DNA from 4 places in the Amorphus orientalis genome. Region 1 is predicted to be linked to each of the others. Evidence: predicted binding sites of a transcription regulator. Region 1 holds the regulator's gene; each other region holds the start of a gene.
What was found. The regulator LexA, encoded in region 1, represses DNA repair genes until DNA is damaged. The targets are predictions, from matches to a motif close to TGTTCNNNNTGTGTTCNG.

Region 1 (3,640 bases):
GCCGCTGATCTTCGGCCGGCTGAGCGATCTCAGGGTGCTCGGACTTCCGGGTAACCCGGTCTCCAGCCTGGTCTGCGCCCTTCTGTTCCTGACGCCGCTTCTGCGAGCCCTTCAGGGCGACACCGATCCCGGACCGTGGTTCGAGCCCGCGGTCCTAGCCTCGGACATGCCGGCCAACGGCGACCGAGAGGACTATGTCCGCGCCCGGGTGGCGGAAAGCCCGACCGGGCCCCCGCTGGTGGAGCCGTTCTCCGTGCAGGACTCATCGATGCTCTCCACCCTCGCCGTTGCGAAGGCGCTCCTGGTCCGTCCAGCCCACGCGCCCGACGCCCGCGCCGGCGAGACCTGCCGGATCATCCGGCTCTGACACCGTCGGACACACTGCCCGCCACACCGTGGCCTTACACTGTTCTCCGTTTCCACCTTCCATCGGGTAACCGGCCATTAACCCTTGCGGAACACATATGGAACGCGTAGTGTTCGTTCCTGATTTGTACGCATTTGCGATGCGCCGGACCGAGGGGTGGGGCCGAAGACATGTTGACCCGCAAGCAACACGAACTCCTGATGTTCATCCATGAGCGACTGAAGGAGACCGGGGTCCCGCCGTCGTTCGACGAGATGAAGGAAGCGCTCGACCTGCGCTCCAAGTCCGGCATTCACCGGCTGATCACGGCGCTCGAAGAGCGTGGCTTCATCCGGCGCCTGCCGAACCGCGCACGGGCACTGGAAGTGCTGCGGCTTCCCGAGTCGGCCAATGCCGGCCTTGCCGGCCCGCGCACCAAAGGCTTCGCGCCGGAAGTGATCGAGGGCTCGCGCGGCAAGGCGCCGCCGGTCCCCGCCCGGGAGCCCGAGCCCGCGGAGATCGCCGGCCTGACCGTCCCCGTGATGGGCCGCATTGCTGCCGGCGTTCCGATCGCCGCCATCCAGACCGAAAGCCATCAGATCACCGTCCCGGCCGACCTCGTTGGCGGCGGAGAACACTTCGCGCTGGAGGTCCGTGGCGATTCCATGATCGAGGCAGGCATCCTCGACGGCGACACGGTGCTGATCAAACGGTCCGACACTGCCGACAGCGGCGACATCGTTGTGGCGCTCGTCGACGATGAGGAAGCCACGCTGAAGCGGCTGCGGCGCAAGGGCGGGTCCATCGCGCTGGAAGCGGCCAATCCGGCCTATGAGACGCGGATTTTCGGACCCGATCGGGTGCGCATCCAGGGCAAGCTCGTCGCCCTGTTCCGCAGCTATTGAGCGGTTTCGGGCCGAACGGACACCGGCGGTCTTCCAGAACCGCGTTATCTCCTGATCACAGGTCGTGCGCTCCACGGTCGCGGCACCGGCGGGCGGGCCCGCTCGATCCGGTATCCGGGCGGATCCTTTATGCGAAAGAGCGCGAGAGCACCCTGCTCCATCAGCATGTGACGGTCGATCACCAGCCGAGGCCCCTCGCACCCGGCGGGACGGGTGTGGCGTGTCACCAGGATCTCCGCCCTGCGGCAATCCAATAGAAATGCCTGGGACTGCTCCACGAAGGCGATCCGGCGGCCACCGATGTCGCCGGGACCGCGGGCAATCGGCAGCGTGCAGCCGAACGGGTCGCAGCTGACGCCGGCGCGCACCGTGACGTCTTCCAGAGGACGCGGATCGCCGTCGGCCCTGAGCCACATCGCGGCCGCGAAATCCCCGCCCCGTGCCGTCGCGATTGTCAGGCGACCGTCGGTGCCGCGGGCAGCGACCGTGCGGCCGTCGTCGGAGACCAGGATATCCGGACGGGCGGCTGCAGGCGTCAATGCCAGCCCGGCCAGGACCAGCGGCAGGCCGAGAACCCGCCAGCGGGCCGTCCAGAGCGCGAGCCAGAGCAGTCCGGCCGCCATCAGAAGCACCGCTGCCGCGGGCATGCGGCCCACATGGCCGGCATCGCCGCCCAGGGACGCGACCCGTTTGGCGACGGCCACGACCCCGTCCAGGCCCCAGCCCATCGCAGCGAGCGGGACCGGGTCGACACCGAGCGGCATCACCGCCACCGACAGCACCCCCATGGGCATCACGATCAGGGTCACGAGCGGCATGGCCAGAAGGTTGCCGAGAAGGCCGAACACGGCGATCCGCTGAAAATGGAAGGCGCCGATCGGGCCGGTCGCGAGACCGGCGATCAGGGAGGTCAGCGCCAGGCCTGCGATCCAGAGGGCAGCCAGCCGCAGCACCCGAAGAACCGGGCCGCGTCGGGGCGGAGGCCGGTCGGCCCGCTCGCGCGAGGCCAGATACTCGTAGCCGGCGACCAGCGCGATGACGGCCGCGAACGACATCTGGAAGCCCGGCGATACGACGGCGGCCGGGTCGAACAGCATGATCGCAAGCGCGGCCACGGCGACCGAGCGCAGGGTCAGGGCCGGCCGGTCGGCGAGCACCGCCACGAGCGCCACGGCGAGCATCACGAAGGCCCGTATGGTCGCCACCGCCCCGCCGGAGACGATCAGATAGAACAGCCCTGCCGCGAGCGCCGCTGCCGCCGCCCATTTCTTGATCGGATAGCGCAGCGCGACCGGCGGTATGGCGGCAAGGCTCAGCCTCAGCACGGCGAACACGGTGCCGGCCACCAGCGCCATGTGCAGCCCGGAAATCGCCAGGATGTGGCCGAGCCCGGACGCCCGCAAGGCCTCCTGTGTCGATTCGGGTATGCCGCCGCGATCGCCGACCAGGAGAGTGGCGGCCAGTTCCCCGTTCTCGCCGGGAAGGGCGGCGCGCAGCCGCCCGGCAATCCGCTCGCGCACCCCCGCGACCGCTGCCTTGGCACGAAGCAGGAGCGGCGGCGGCCCGAGATCGGCCGGGCGCGGCTGGCCATAGGAAAAACCGGTCCCGCCGATCCGCTGGAAGAACAGGCTGCGGGCGCCGTCGTAGGCGCCCGGCGCCACAGGCCCCCGCGGCGGCGCCAGCCTGACCAGAGCCGTCAGCCCTTCGCCGACGTCGAGCGGGTCCTCCCGTCCCCGGCTGGTGAAGCGCACGCGCGCCGGCGTCTCGGCGGGGTCGAGCCGCGACAGGCTTTCGACCCGGACCACGTAGCGCACGGCTCCGTCCGGCCGGGGCTCGCGCCGTTCCACGAACCCGGTCAGGGTATGGGTGCCTTCCCAGCCCAGAACAGGCGCCGCGACCCGGGCCGTCTGGCCCGCCGCCGCCGCAACCCCGAAGGCAACCGATGCTGCCATCGCCAGCGCCGCGAACACCGGCGGTCGGCGGCGGCTGGCCATCGCTCCGGCCACGAGCGCCCCGGCGAGCGCAAGCATCGTCGGCCAGTGCGGCTCGCGGGGAAGCGCGAAATAGACCGCCACCCCGACGGCCACGGCGACCGGCAGCCACAGGACGCCCCGGCCCCGGTCGAGATCCAGGTGAAGACAGTCCGACAGCCATTCCGCGCATCGCCCCGGCAGGGCACCGAGCGCGGCGAAGCGGCCCGGCGGGACGAACGGAAGTCGCCGGCGCGATGACCGCGCCTGCCCCGACCGTGCGTCCTTCCGGTCGCGCGTCGTCGCCACAAGCCCCTCCCGTGCGTTCACGCCCGGCGCACGGCGTGCTAAACGACCCCCGCCCCGCGCCCTCGATCTTCACCCTGAGGTAGAATGCGGGAAAAACGGATAATCGAAAG
Region 2 (3,640 bases), on a different contig from region 1:
CCGAACCGGCGTTTCGCCGGGGATCTCGAGCATGCAGGCGCCCTCCAGCATCGCGCAATAGAAGGGCTGCATCACGTCCGAACGGCGCACGATCCAGGACCCGCCGGCGATCACCTGCTTGGCGAACGAGGCGTTCGGCTTCAGGAGGGAAACGATCTGGGCAAGCGGGTCGGACACTTCCGGACGATTCCAAATGAAACTCGGACTTTGGATGATAGTACGTCCGGGCGGTGATGCCTAGCTTCCATCCATTCCCAGATGGAGGCTTTTCTCATGACCACTTCCGCCACCAAAACCGTCCTCATCACCGGCTGTTCGTCCGGCTTCGGGCTGGAGACCGCCCGTCTCTTCCACGATCGCGGCTGGTCCGTCGTCGCCACCATGCGCACCCCGCGCGAGGATCTCCTGCCCATCTCCGACCGGATGCGGATCCTGCCTCTCGACGTCACCGACGCGGACAGCATCGCGGCCGCCGTCGACGCGGCCGGGCCGGTGGACGTGCTCGTCAACAACGCCGGCGTCGGGCTTCTCAATGCGGTGGAAGGCCTGTCCGACCGGATGATCCGAGACGTCTTCGAGACCAACACGCTGGGCACCATCGCCATGACGCGGGCGTTCCTGCCCCAGATGCGCGAGCGTCGGTCTGGGGTCGTCGTCAACGTCACCTCAACCGTGACGATGATGTCCCTGCCGCTGCTGTCCGTCTATACGGCCAGCAAGGCGGCGGTGAACGCCTTCACCGAATGTCTGGCACTCGAGCTGGAAGCCTTCGACGTGCGCGCCCGCCTGGTGCTGCCCGGACGGGCACCGGACACCGCCTTCGCCGACAATGCCCGCGAGCGGATGGGTTTCGACATCCCGGAGGCTTACGGCGAGTTGGCCGAGGCGGTGTTCACGGCCTGGCAACAGGATGAGGGCGACCTCACCCTTCCCGGCGACGTGGCCGAGGCGGTCTGGCGCGCGGCCACCGATCCCGCCTCGCCGATGCGGCTTCCCGCCGGCGCCGACGCGGTCGCGCTGGCCAACGCGGCCTGATCGCACAGAAGACAGTCGCCCCCCTGCGGGCTGATGGAATCGGCACGGCTGAAATGGGGTGACCCCCGACAATCCTGACTGAAAGCGGACGGCCAAAGCCGTTCTTTCCATGCCGGTCGCAACCGGACACATGGCTTTCGATGGATCGACGGAGAATTGGGATGTTGGCGTGCAGGCGAGGCTCGCGCTGTCTGCCTGCACATGGCCCGGCCGGCGCCCGCAGCACAAGCCATCACCCACCGATCGGGCGAGACTGCTCGATCGGACCTTTTCGTTGGCCCCTGATGCCCTTTCCGATCAGGTGTCTCGCCTGATCGACTGGAAACGGCGCCAGGTTCACCGCCTGGAGCAATCCCTTATCGTTCAGGCGAGAATTCAGCCTGAACGGGAAATGCTCTCGTGCCGGCTTGGAAGGCTGTTCCGGAGCGCTTGTACGCATCGAAACGGCCCCGGCACGAGGCAGGCCAGTCTGTCTTTCGTGAGCGGCCGATCCAGAGCCTTGACCGCCCGGATGAACCAATCTGAGCGATACGAAACGGTTCCAGTCGACACCTGAGCAGATCCCCTTCGCTCAAACCGCTTCGGCTTGACCGAACCCTGCTCTGAAACCCGACCTCAGCGGGCCGGTCTTCGGCGTCGCGGCAGCCTCAAATTGCCGCCGCGGACGAGCTTTTCGGGATCACACGATCCCGACGACGATGGCGGCGATAAACACGAATGCCGCACCGAACATGACCACGTTCAAACGTCGGGCATAAGCCATGACGCACCTCCCTGAGGCACGATTGCCGAAGTCTTAACTATAGCTCTGCCGGTCCCGGGCGACTAGAAAATTCGTTGCTGCAGCGCCGTGCGGTTGTGGTGCAGCGCAAGCGAATTTCGGTGCCATCGCGAAACAGCATGCTCCCGGAAGGAGTTGGGCCCGACGCGATGGACGGTCCCGCCACCGCTTCCCGACAGGTTGAAGGGCGCCGGCTTGACTCGCGCGCCCACCTTCGGAATCTTTTTAGAACAAAACAGGAACATACTACTGAGGCAAGGGTCGCCCAGCAGGCCGGATCCTGTCTCAAGCCCTTGAAACCAATCGTGTTCGGAGCGCTCCTGCAGACAGCTCCGCCGGTTGCCGACATGTCGTGGAGCATTCTCATGGCGGCCGACCCGCTCGCCGATCTGCGCGCCCGGATTGCCGGCCTGGAAGGCCGGAGGGAGGCGCTCGTGCCGACCGATATGCGCGGCAACACCGCCGCCGCCCGGTTCTCCGTCGACGTCCTGGAGCGGCTCTACCCCCTGGGCGGACCGCCGGAGGCCACGGTCCACGACCTCGCCTGCGAGGCCCATCGCGATGCCGGCGCGCTCACCGGCTTCGCCGCGGCGCTGATCGCCCGGATGGGGTCGGAGCGCGGCGGGCTCGTCTGGATCTCCGACGGCGTCACCGCGGGCGAAACCGGTGCCCTCTATGGACCGGGGCTGGCCGCCTTCGGTCTGGATCCGGGCCGCCTCGTCAGCGTCACCGCGAAGAGCGCGGCCGATGCCCTGTGGGCGGCGGAGGAAGCGCTTGGCGTGAGCGGGCTCGCGGCGGTGGTGGCCGAGATCGGCGGGACGCCCCGCGCCCTCGACCTGACCGCCACGCGCCGGCTCGCCCTGCGCGCCGAACGCCAGGGCACCCCCCTCTTCCTGCTGCGGCCCGCGGGGCCGGACGTGCCGTCCGCTGCCCGCGTCCGCCTCCGGCTGAAGCCGCGCCCGTCGGCGGCCGATCCCCACGGCCTTCCCGTGCTGGGTTCGCCCGGCTTCGCCGTCACCCTGTCCCGCAACCGCGGCGGCCCGACCGGCGCCGTCGATGTGGAGCTTTCGCCCCATGACCATCGATTCCATGCCGTCCGCGCGCCGCATCCTGTGCCTCTGGCTGCCGAGACTGCCGACCGACCGCCGCGCCCGGGACCGGCGGAGATCCTCCCCCTTCGAACCGCATCCTGAGGAGCGCGGCGGGGCCGCACCACCGCGCGCCACCGTGGCCAGGGTCGGGCCCGCGCAGATCCTCGCCGCCGTCGATGCGGTCGCCGAGACGGCCGGCCTGGAACCGGGGCTCGGGCTGGCGGAGGCGCGCGCCCTGGTGCCCGCGCTCGTCGCGGAGCCCCACGACCCGGAGGCCGACGCCGCCCTTCTCGACGGGCTCGCAACCGCCTGCGACCGCTACACGCCGCTGGTCGCCCTGACGCCGCCGGACGGGCTCTTTCTCGACATCACCGGCTGCGCCCACCTGTTCGGCGGGGAAGCAGGACTCATGAACGATCTGAGCACCCGTCTGTCCCGCGCCGGGTTTTCCGCCCGTGCGACAATCGCGCCCACGCCGGGTGCGGCCTGGGCGATGGCGCATTACGGCGAGACCGCGATCCTGACGGACGACGACCTGAAACCCGCCCTGCAACCGCTCCCCGTGGACGCCCTGCGGATCGCACCGGCCACGGCCCGGGCCCTGAAAAGCCTCGGCCTGAAACGGATCGCCGATCTGGCCGGCCAGCCCCGCGCCCCGCTCGCCGCCCGGTTCGGACCGGAGCTCCTGCGCCGGCTTCATCAGGCCGTCGGCGACGAGGACGAACCGATCACG
Region 3 (3,640 bases), 300 kb from region 1:
CGACATCGGCCTTTCCGGCTGGTTCGCGCTGCTGTTTTACGCCATGTCGTTCTTCTATGTCGGCGTCATCGCGATGATCGTCGTGGCGCTCATTCCCTCCCAGGCCCACGACAACAAGTGGGGCCCGATGCCTGCCCGGCGGCAGACCTGACCGGAGGCCCCGGGGTAATCGCTTATGGTGCGGTCGCCACCAGAAGCGCCGTCGCGTCGTCGGACTGCTTGAAGCGCGGATAGCGGAGGCAGTCGGGATCCTCGTCGCGCTCGATGCGCCGCAGCTCGTCGCAGAGCGGAGCGAGCCCATCCCTCACGGCCAGGTCGAGAGCCTCCCGCGGCGGGTAGCGGCCGTAGTCTTCGAACAGTGACGCAAACCCGTCTGTCGCCAACAGGGCAACCGACGGAGCCGGGAGATCGAGCCGGTGCCGGCGGGCATGCTGCGCGGCCTCCGGGTCGAGGCCGAAGATCCAGTAGCCCTCGTCGGTGTTGTGCCGGTCGCGGCTCTCCTGCATCCGGCGGCGGACCTCCGGATGGGCAACCGTCGCCCCGGCCTCCCGCATGCGCCGCGCCGCCGCCTGCTCCATTTCGCGCCCGGCCCGTTCCAGACCGACCGATGCGAAGGCGCCGCTCTCGCCGCGCGCCAGGAGCACGCAATCGCCGAGTTCGATCACGTCGATCCCGGCATCGTCGAACCGGGCAAGGAGGATCGCGCCGGTCGGACGCTGATGCCGCGCCTTCGGTCTTCGGACAGCTTCGCGATCGAACCGGTCCGCAAGCTCGCGGATCGTCGCGTCGAGAAGCACCGGCAGATCGTCGGTCCCGGCTGCGATTCGCTCCGCGATCACTGCGCTCGCCGTGGACGACAGCCAGGCCGCATCGCTCGGACCGTCGAGGCATTCGACGTCGCCGACGCCGGTCGCGCCGTCGATCACCCAGGCGAAGCGGCCGGCTGCGCCGAACGCATCCTCGTTGAGCCGATCAGGGATGCCGCCCCGCGAACATGCGTCCAGAATGTCCACTGAGGCCACGTCGATACTCCAGGGATGAAGACAGCCGCCGGGCGCCCGACGAATGTGCGGCAGCGAACCGAGCGGGAAGAATTCCGCTCAGACCTGCAGCATCGAACGAAAAGCCCCTCTCAAATCATTGTATTTGAGAGTTTTTTGGCTGACCGAGCGATTTAGAATGGGATCTCGTCGTCGAGGTCGCGGCCATATCCGCCGCCGCCACCGCCGCCCTGGTCCATCGGGCCGGACTGTCCGAAGCCGCCGGAGCCCGACGAGCTGCCGCCGCCATATCCGCCGCCCGAGGAGCCGCCGCCGCCGCCCCCGCCTTCACCGCGGCCGTCCAGCATGGTCAGCGACGAGTTGAAGCCCTGTAGCACGACTTCGGTCGAGTAGCGCTTCTGGCCGGACTGGTCTTCCCACTCACGGGTCTGGAGCTGGCCCTCGAGATAGACCTTGGAGCCCTTGCGCAGATACTGCTCGGCGATCCGGCAGAGGCCCTCGTTGAAGATGACCACCCGGTGCCATTCGGTGCGCTCGCGCCGCTCGCCGGAATTCTTGTCGCGCCAGCTCTCCGAGGTCGCCACCCGCAGGTTGGCGATCGGCCGGCCGTCCTGGGTTCGGCGGATTTCCGGATCGGCACCGAGATTGCCGACGAGGATCACTTTGTTGACGCTGCCGGCCATGGTGGTCTCCTTGAGCTGGGTCTTGGTCGGTTCGTGTCGCGGCTGACTATCACGCGCCGCCAGGTGCGTCGCGGACGATAACGGGCTCACGCGCCATGACCAATCGCCCGGCGGCGCGATCCACGGGTTTTCTCCACGGGTTGAGCGTTTCCATCGATTTGTGCCGGAAACAGCCGGCGGAGACAAGAACATTCACGGAACAAAACTTCGCCGGCCGTGCCTCTGGCCATTCCTGTCCGCGATCCTATCTGGAGAGCAGGTTGCGGCCCGGCTCATTTTCGCGCGGCATGATGCGTTGCCGCGACGCCCGGAACATTGGTAGAACATTCATTCTTGTCCACGAGGCCTGGGATCCCGAGTCGGCTACCGGCGCAGGGTTTGCAGGCCCCTCCCTTTTGGCGGTAGGTGAAGGCCGCACCGGCGGCTCGGCCCGCCGCGTCAGACCCAGACCGGATGGCTTCGTTTCCATGCACAAGACGATCGCGATCAAAGGTGCCCGCGAGCACAATCTGAAGAACGTGGACCTTGAGATCCCGCGGGATTCGCTCGTGGTGTTCACCGGCCTGTCCGGGTCGGGAAAGTCGTCGCTCGCCTTCGACACGATCTATGCCGAGGGCCAGCGCCGCTATGTCGAGAGCCTGTCGGCCTATGCGCGCCAGTTCCTGGAGATGATGCAGAAGCCGGACGTCGACCAGATCGACGGCCTGTCGCCGGCCATCTCGATCGAGCAGAAGACCACCTCGCGCAATCCGCGCTCGACGGTGGGCACCGTCACCGAGATCTACGACTACATGCGCCTTCTCTGGGCACGCGTGGGCGTGCCCTATTCGCCGGCCACCGGCCTTCCGATCGAAAGCCAGACCGTCAGCCAGATGGTCGACAAGGTACTGGAGTTGCCGGAGAAGACGCGGCTCTACCTGCTGGCGCCGATGGTGCGCGGCCGCAAGGGCGAGTACCGCAATGAGCTGGCGGAGCTGCAGAAGAAGGGCTTCCAGCGGGTCAAGATCGACGGCGCATTCCACGAGATCGCCGAGGCCCCTGCCCTCGACAAGAAGCTGAAGCACGACATCGACGTGGTGGTCGACCGGGTGGTGGTCCGCGACGACATCGGCACGCGGCTCGCCGATTCCATCGAGACGGCGCTCCGGCTCGCCGACGGCATTGCGGTGGCCGAGTTCGCCGACGAGACCGACGAAGACGGAAAGCCGCGCCGGATCGTCTTCTCCGAAAAGTTCGCCTGCCCGGTGTCCGGCTTCACGATCCCGGAGATCGAGCCGCGCCTGTTCTCCTTCAACAACCCGGTGGGTGCCTGCCCCTCCTGCGATGGGCTCGGCACCACGCTGAGCTTCGAGGCCGATCTCGTCGTGCCGGACGACGCCCTGTCGCTGCGCAACGGCGCGATCCTGCCGTGGGCGCGGACGGGGAACACGTCGCCCTATTACACCCAGACCCTGGAAGCGATCACCAAGCACTACGACGTGTCGATGACCACGCCCTGGCGCGACCTGCCCGAGGAGGTCCGCGACACGATCCTCTACGGCACGAAGGAGAAGATCGCCTTCGTCTATGACGACGGCCTGCGCAGCTACGAGACCCGCAAGACGTTCGAGGGCGTCGTGACCAACATCGAGCGGCGCTGGCGGGAGACGGATTCCCAATGGGTCCGCGAGGAGCTGTCGCGCTATCAGTCCGACACGCCCTGCGAAGCCTGCGGCGGATACCGGCTGAAGCCCGAGGCGCTGGCGGTGAAGATCGCCGGCCGGCATGTCGGCGAAGGCTCGCAGCTCTCCATCCGCGAGGCGCACGCCTGGTTCGACGGGCTGGAAGAGCAACTCACTGCCAAGCAGAACGAGATCGCCAGCCGGATCCTCAAGGAAATCCGCGAGCGGCTGCGCTTCCTCGTCGACGTGGGCCTGGACTATCTGCAGCTGTCCCGGAACTCCGGAACCCTGTCGG
Region 4 (3,640 bases), on a different contig from region 1:
GCGGCGCCGTTTCATCCCGATCGCCATCCTTCTGGCCGCAACGGCCTGGCCGGGCGCCGCCACCGCCGGCGAACGGACCACGGCAGGCGTGCGCTACGACGTCAGCTTCAAGGGCGTGACCATCGCCAAGGGCAGCCTGTCGGTGATCCTGGCCGACGACGCCTATTCGGTGAAGGTCGACATGAAGCCCACCGGCTTCGCCTCGCTCCTGACCGCGTCCAAGGTCGACGCGGAAGTGAAGGGGCATCTGGGCGAGACCGGCCTGTCGCCCTCCAGCTACCGGCTGGTGTCGGTCGATCCGGGCGAGACCACCAAGGTCTCGATGCGGCTCGCCGATCACAGCGTCGCCTCGCTGTCCGCCCGCCCCCCGCTCGATCCGGCACCGGACCGGGTCGACGTGGTCGCCGGCCACAAGCGCGGCATTCTCGATCCGATCAGCGCGGCCGTGCTGCCGATCCGCCGGACCGGCGCGGAACCGGACCTGAAAGAAGCCTGCAACCGCCAGCTTCCGGTCTTCGATGGATGGAGCCGCTACCAGGTCGACCTCGCCCCCAAGGGTGAAATCCGACTGCGCACGCCGAGCTACGACGGCAAGGCCTTCCAGTGCTCCGCGCGCTGGACTCCGATCGCCGGTCACCGGGCCAACTCCGAAAGCGTGGCCTATCTCGCCCGCAATCAGGGCCTGGAAGCCGCCTTCGTCGCGGTCGGCGACGACGTCTTCGTCCCCGTGTCCATCTCGATCGAGACGCCGCACGGGGTCCTGTCCGTCCAGGCCACCGATATCAAGCTGCGCGGGGTGCGCCTGGCGGCCGCCGAGTAGGCCGACAGCCGTCTGACCCGCCCAGGGGCCGCCGTCACCGACGCCGGCCCTTTTTTGCGTCCGGACGCCGTTCGGCAGGTCATGCGGCTTCACCGGCACCCGCATCCCGCAACACGGCAAGATCCCGCTGATGTGACGAAGGCCGCAAGACTTAGGTCAGAGTAAATAACGGGTAAATCTGATTGATCTAATTCTCCCGGATGTACCAGTTTCATCCTGCATATCCGGAACAAAGACAGAATTTCGAGCGGCGCCCGATTCGATCCCGATTCGGTCTACTTACGTTCTTTTTCGTGACATCAAGCCGCTCCGCACTTGCGCGGCGAAAATCCGTCAGCCCGGGATCGATCGGCGCTTGACTCTCTCTCCATTTCGATTCGCCAGCGCGACTCGCAGTGCGTGTCCCGCCGGCGCCCCGCAGTCGTCCCGTGAATCAAGATCTGGGGTGGATTTCCCGATTCAAAACAACCAGTTGCGGGGAACGAAGCGTGAATCGAAATGAGTCGCCGATTCGGCCGCGATTCGTTCCGGACTCGTTCCGGTTGCGTTTGAGCGGCCCTATTTTTGGCGTGCGAGCGCGCCACTGTGTGTTAGACAGGAAGGCAGCGTCCGAGCGGCCGGTCCTTCATCCCGGCCCGTGGCGACAGTATTCGGACCGACCGCAGGACAAGGAGCCGACCGGCGTTGAGCCGCAATTCTCCATGAAGGCCCCGGGCCTCCGTTCGCAGCGTCGTGTCCCCGCAAAGCCGCGACCTCCCGCCAAGTTCCTCGAGCCGACCATTCCATGACGGTTCCGTCGCAGATCCCCCTTCCACGCCAGGCGCGCGCCCGTACGGTGACGGCGGTGCTCGGGCCGACGAACACCGGCAAGACGCATCTGGCGATCGAGCGGATGCTCGGCCACAGCTCCGGGCTGATCGGCCTGCCGCTGCGCCTGCTTGCGCGCGAGGTCTATGGCCGGGTGGTGGCCCGGGTCGGGGCCGACCAGGTCGCCCTGGTCACCGGCGAGGAGAAGATCCTTCCCGACAATCCGCGCTACTACATCTCCACCGTGGAGGCGATGCCGCAGACCACCGATGTCGATTTCGTCGCCATCGACGAGGTTCAGCTCGCCTCCGACCTGGAACGCGGCCGCGTCTTCACCGACCGCATCCTCCGGCTGCGCGGACACTCCGAGACGCTGCTCCTGGGGGCGGCGACCGCGCGGCCGATCCTGGAGCGGCTGCTGCCGGGCCTCAACGTGGTCACCCGGCCGCGCATGTCGGTGCTGCGCTATTCCGGCTCCAAGAAGATCACCCGGCTGCCGACCCGGTCGGCGGTGGTCGCGTTTTCGTCCGCCGAGGTCTACCAGATCGCCGAGCTGATCCGCCGCCAGCGGGGCGGCGCGGCGGTGGTGCTGGGTGCGCTGAGCCCGCGCACCCGCAACGCCCAGGTCGAGCTGTTCCAGTCCGGCGACGTGGATTTCCTGATCGCCACCGACGCGATCGGCATGGGCCTGAACCTCGACGTGGACCACGTGGCGTTCGCCGCCGACCGGAAATTCGACGGCTACCAGTACCGAAGGCTCAATCCGGGCGAACTCGGCCAGATCGCCGGCCGCGCCGGCCGGCACATGCGCGACGGCACCTTCGGCGTGACCGGCCGCGTCGATCCGTTCGGCGACGATCTGGTGGAAGCGCTGGAGACCCACAGCTTCGAGCCCATCAAACTCTTCCAGTGGCGCAATCCCGATCTCGACTTCTCCTCGATCAGCGCGCTCAGGCAGGCACTCGACGCCCCGCCTCAGGAACAGGGCCTCACCCGTGCGCCGACTTCCGAGGACATCATCTGCCTCGAACACGCGGCCAAGGATCCCGAGATCAGCGGCCTCGCCAGGGGTCCGGCGGCGGTGGAGCGGCTGTGGGAAGTGTGCCAGCTTCCCGACTATCGGCGGATCGCGCCGGCAAACCATGCAGATCTGGTGCTTGGCCTTTACCGGAACCTCATGCAAGAAGGGCGCGTTCCGGACGATTGGTTTTCCAGGCAGCTCGCCTTTGCCGATCGGACGGACGGCGACATCGACACCCTGTCGAACCGAATCGCGCACATCCGGACCTGGACTTATGTTGCCAACCGTGCCGATTGGCTCGACGATCCCGCGCACTGGAGAGGAATCACCCGCGCTATAGAGGACCGCCTGTCGGACGCGCTCCACGAACGCCTGACTCAGCGCTTCGTCGACCGCCGAACCAGCGTGCTCATGCGCCGGCTGAGAGACAACGATATGCTCGAATCCGAGATTACCGCCTCGGGAGACGTGATGGTCGAGGGACATCATGTCGGCAACCTGCACGGCTTCCGCTTCGTCCCGGTCTCCACGGCCGAGACGCCGGACCTCAAGGCCGTGCGCGGAGCGGCCCAGAAAGCGCTTGCCAGCGAGTTCGAAAAGCGGGCCGAACGCCTCGGCAGCGCGCCGGACGCGGCGTTCGTGCTGGCCTCCGACGGCGCGGTCCGATGGCACGGCGAGGCGGTGGCCAAGCTCGTGCCGGGCGAGGAGACGCTGTCGCCCGGCCTGGTGGTCCTGTCCGACGACCAGTTGAGCGGACCGGCTCTGGAAAAGGTCCAGACCCGGCTGCAGCTCTGGCTCAAGGCCCAGATCGAGACCCAGCTGAAGCCGCTGTTCGATCTCAGGGCCGCGGAAGGCCTGGAAGGCATCGCGCGCGGCCTCGCCTTCCAGATCAGCGAGGCGCTGGGCGTCCTCGACCGCCAGCGCGTCGCCGACGACGTCAAGAGCCTGGACCAGCAGGCCCGCGCCGGCATGCGCCAGCTCGGCGTGCGGTT

Region 2: the regulator LexA is predicted to act here: its motif matches at 2,043-2,060, upstream of J2S73_RS15430 (ImuA family protein).
Region 3: the regulator LexA is predicted to act here: its motif matches at 1,993-2,010, upstream of uvrA (excinuclease ABC subunit UvrA).
Region 4: the regulator LexA is predicted to act here: its motif matches at 1,344-1,361, upstream of J2S73_RS01255 (helicase-related protein).

Annotation. Positions count from the first base shown of each region.
Region 1 covers NZ_JAUSUL010000002.1:479,928-483,567, reverse strand. The annotation lists gene J2S73_RS10055 (molybdopterin molybdotransferase MoeA) at 1-367, shown strand, start outside; gene lexA (transcriptional repressor LexA) at 538-1,251, shown strand; gene J2S73_RS10045 (ComEC/Rec2 family competence protein) at 1,296-3,530, opposite strand.
Region 2 covers NZ_JAUSUL010000003.1:210,161-213,800, forward strand. The annotation lists gene J2S73_RS15420 (AraC family transcriptional regulator) at 1-177, opposite strand, end outside; gene J2S73_RS15425 (SDR family oxidoreductase) at 274-1,035, shown strand; gene J2S73_RS15430 (ImuA family protein) at 2,164-3,009, shown strand; gene J2S73_RS15435 (DUF6504 family protein) at 2,891-3,640, shown strand, end outside.
Region 3 covers NZ_JAUSUL010000002.1:780,206-783,845, reverse strand. The annotation lists gene J2S73_RS11430 (DUF805 domain-containing protein) at 1-151, shown strand, start outside; gene J2S73_RS11425 (protein phosphatase 2C domain-containing protein) at 174-1,022, opposite strand; gene J2S73_RS11420 (single-stranded DNA-binding protein) at 1,175-1,684, opposite strand; gene uvrA (excinuclease ABC subunit UvrA) at 2,152-3,640, shown strand, end outside.
Region 4 covers NZ_JAUSUL010000001.1:272,699-276,338, reverse strand. The annotation lists gene J2S73_RS01260 (DUF3108 domain-containing protein) at 1-820, shown strand, start outside; gene J2S73_RS01255 (helicase-related protein) at 1,605-3,640, shown strand, end outside.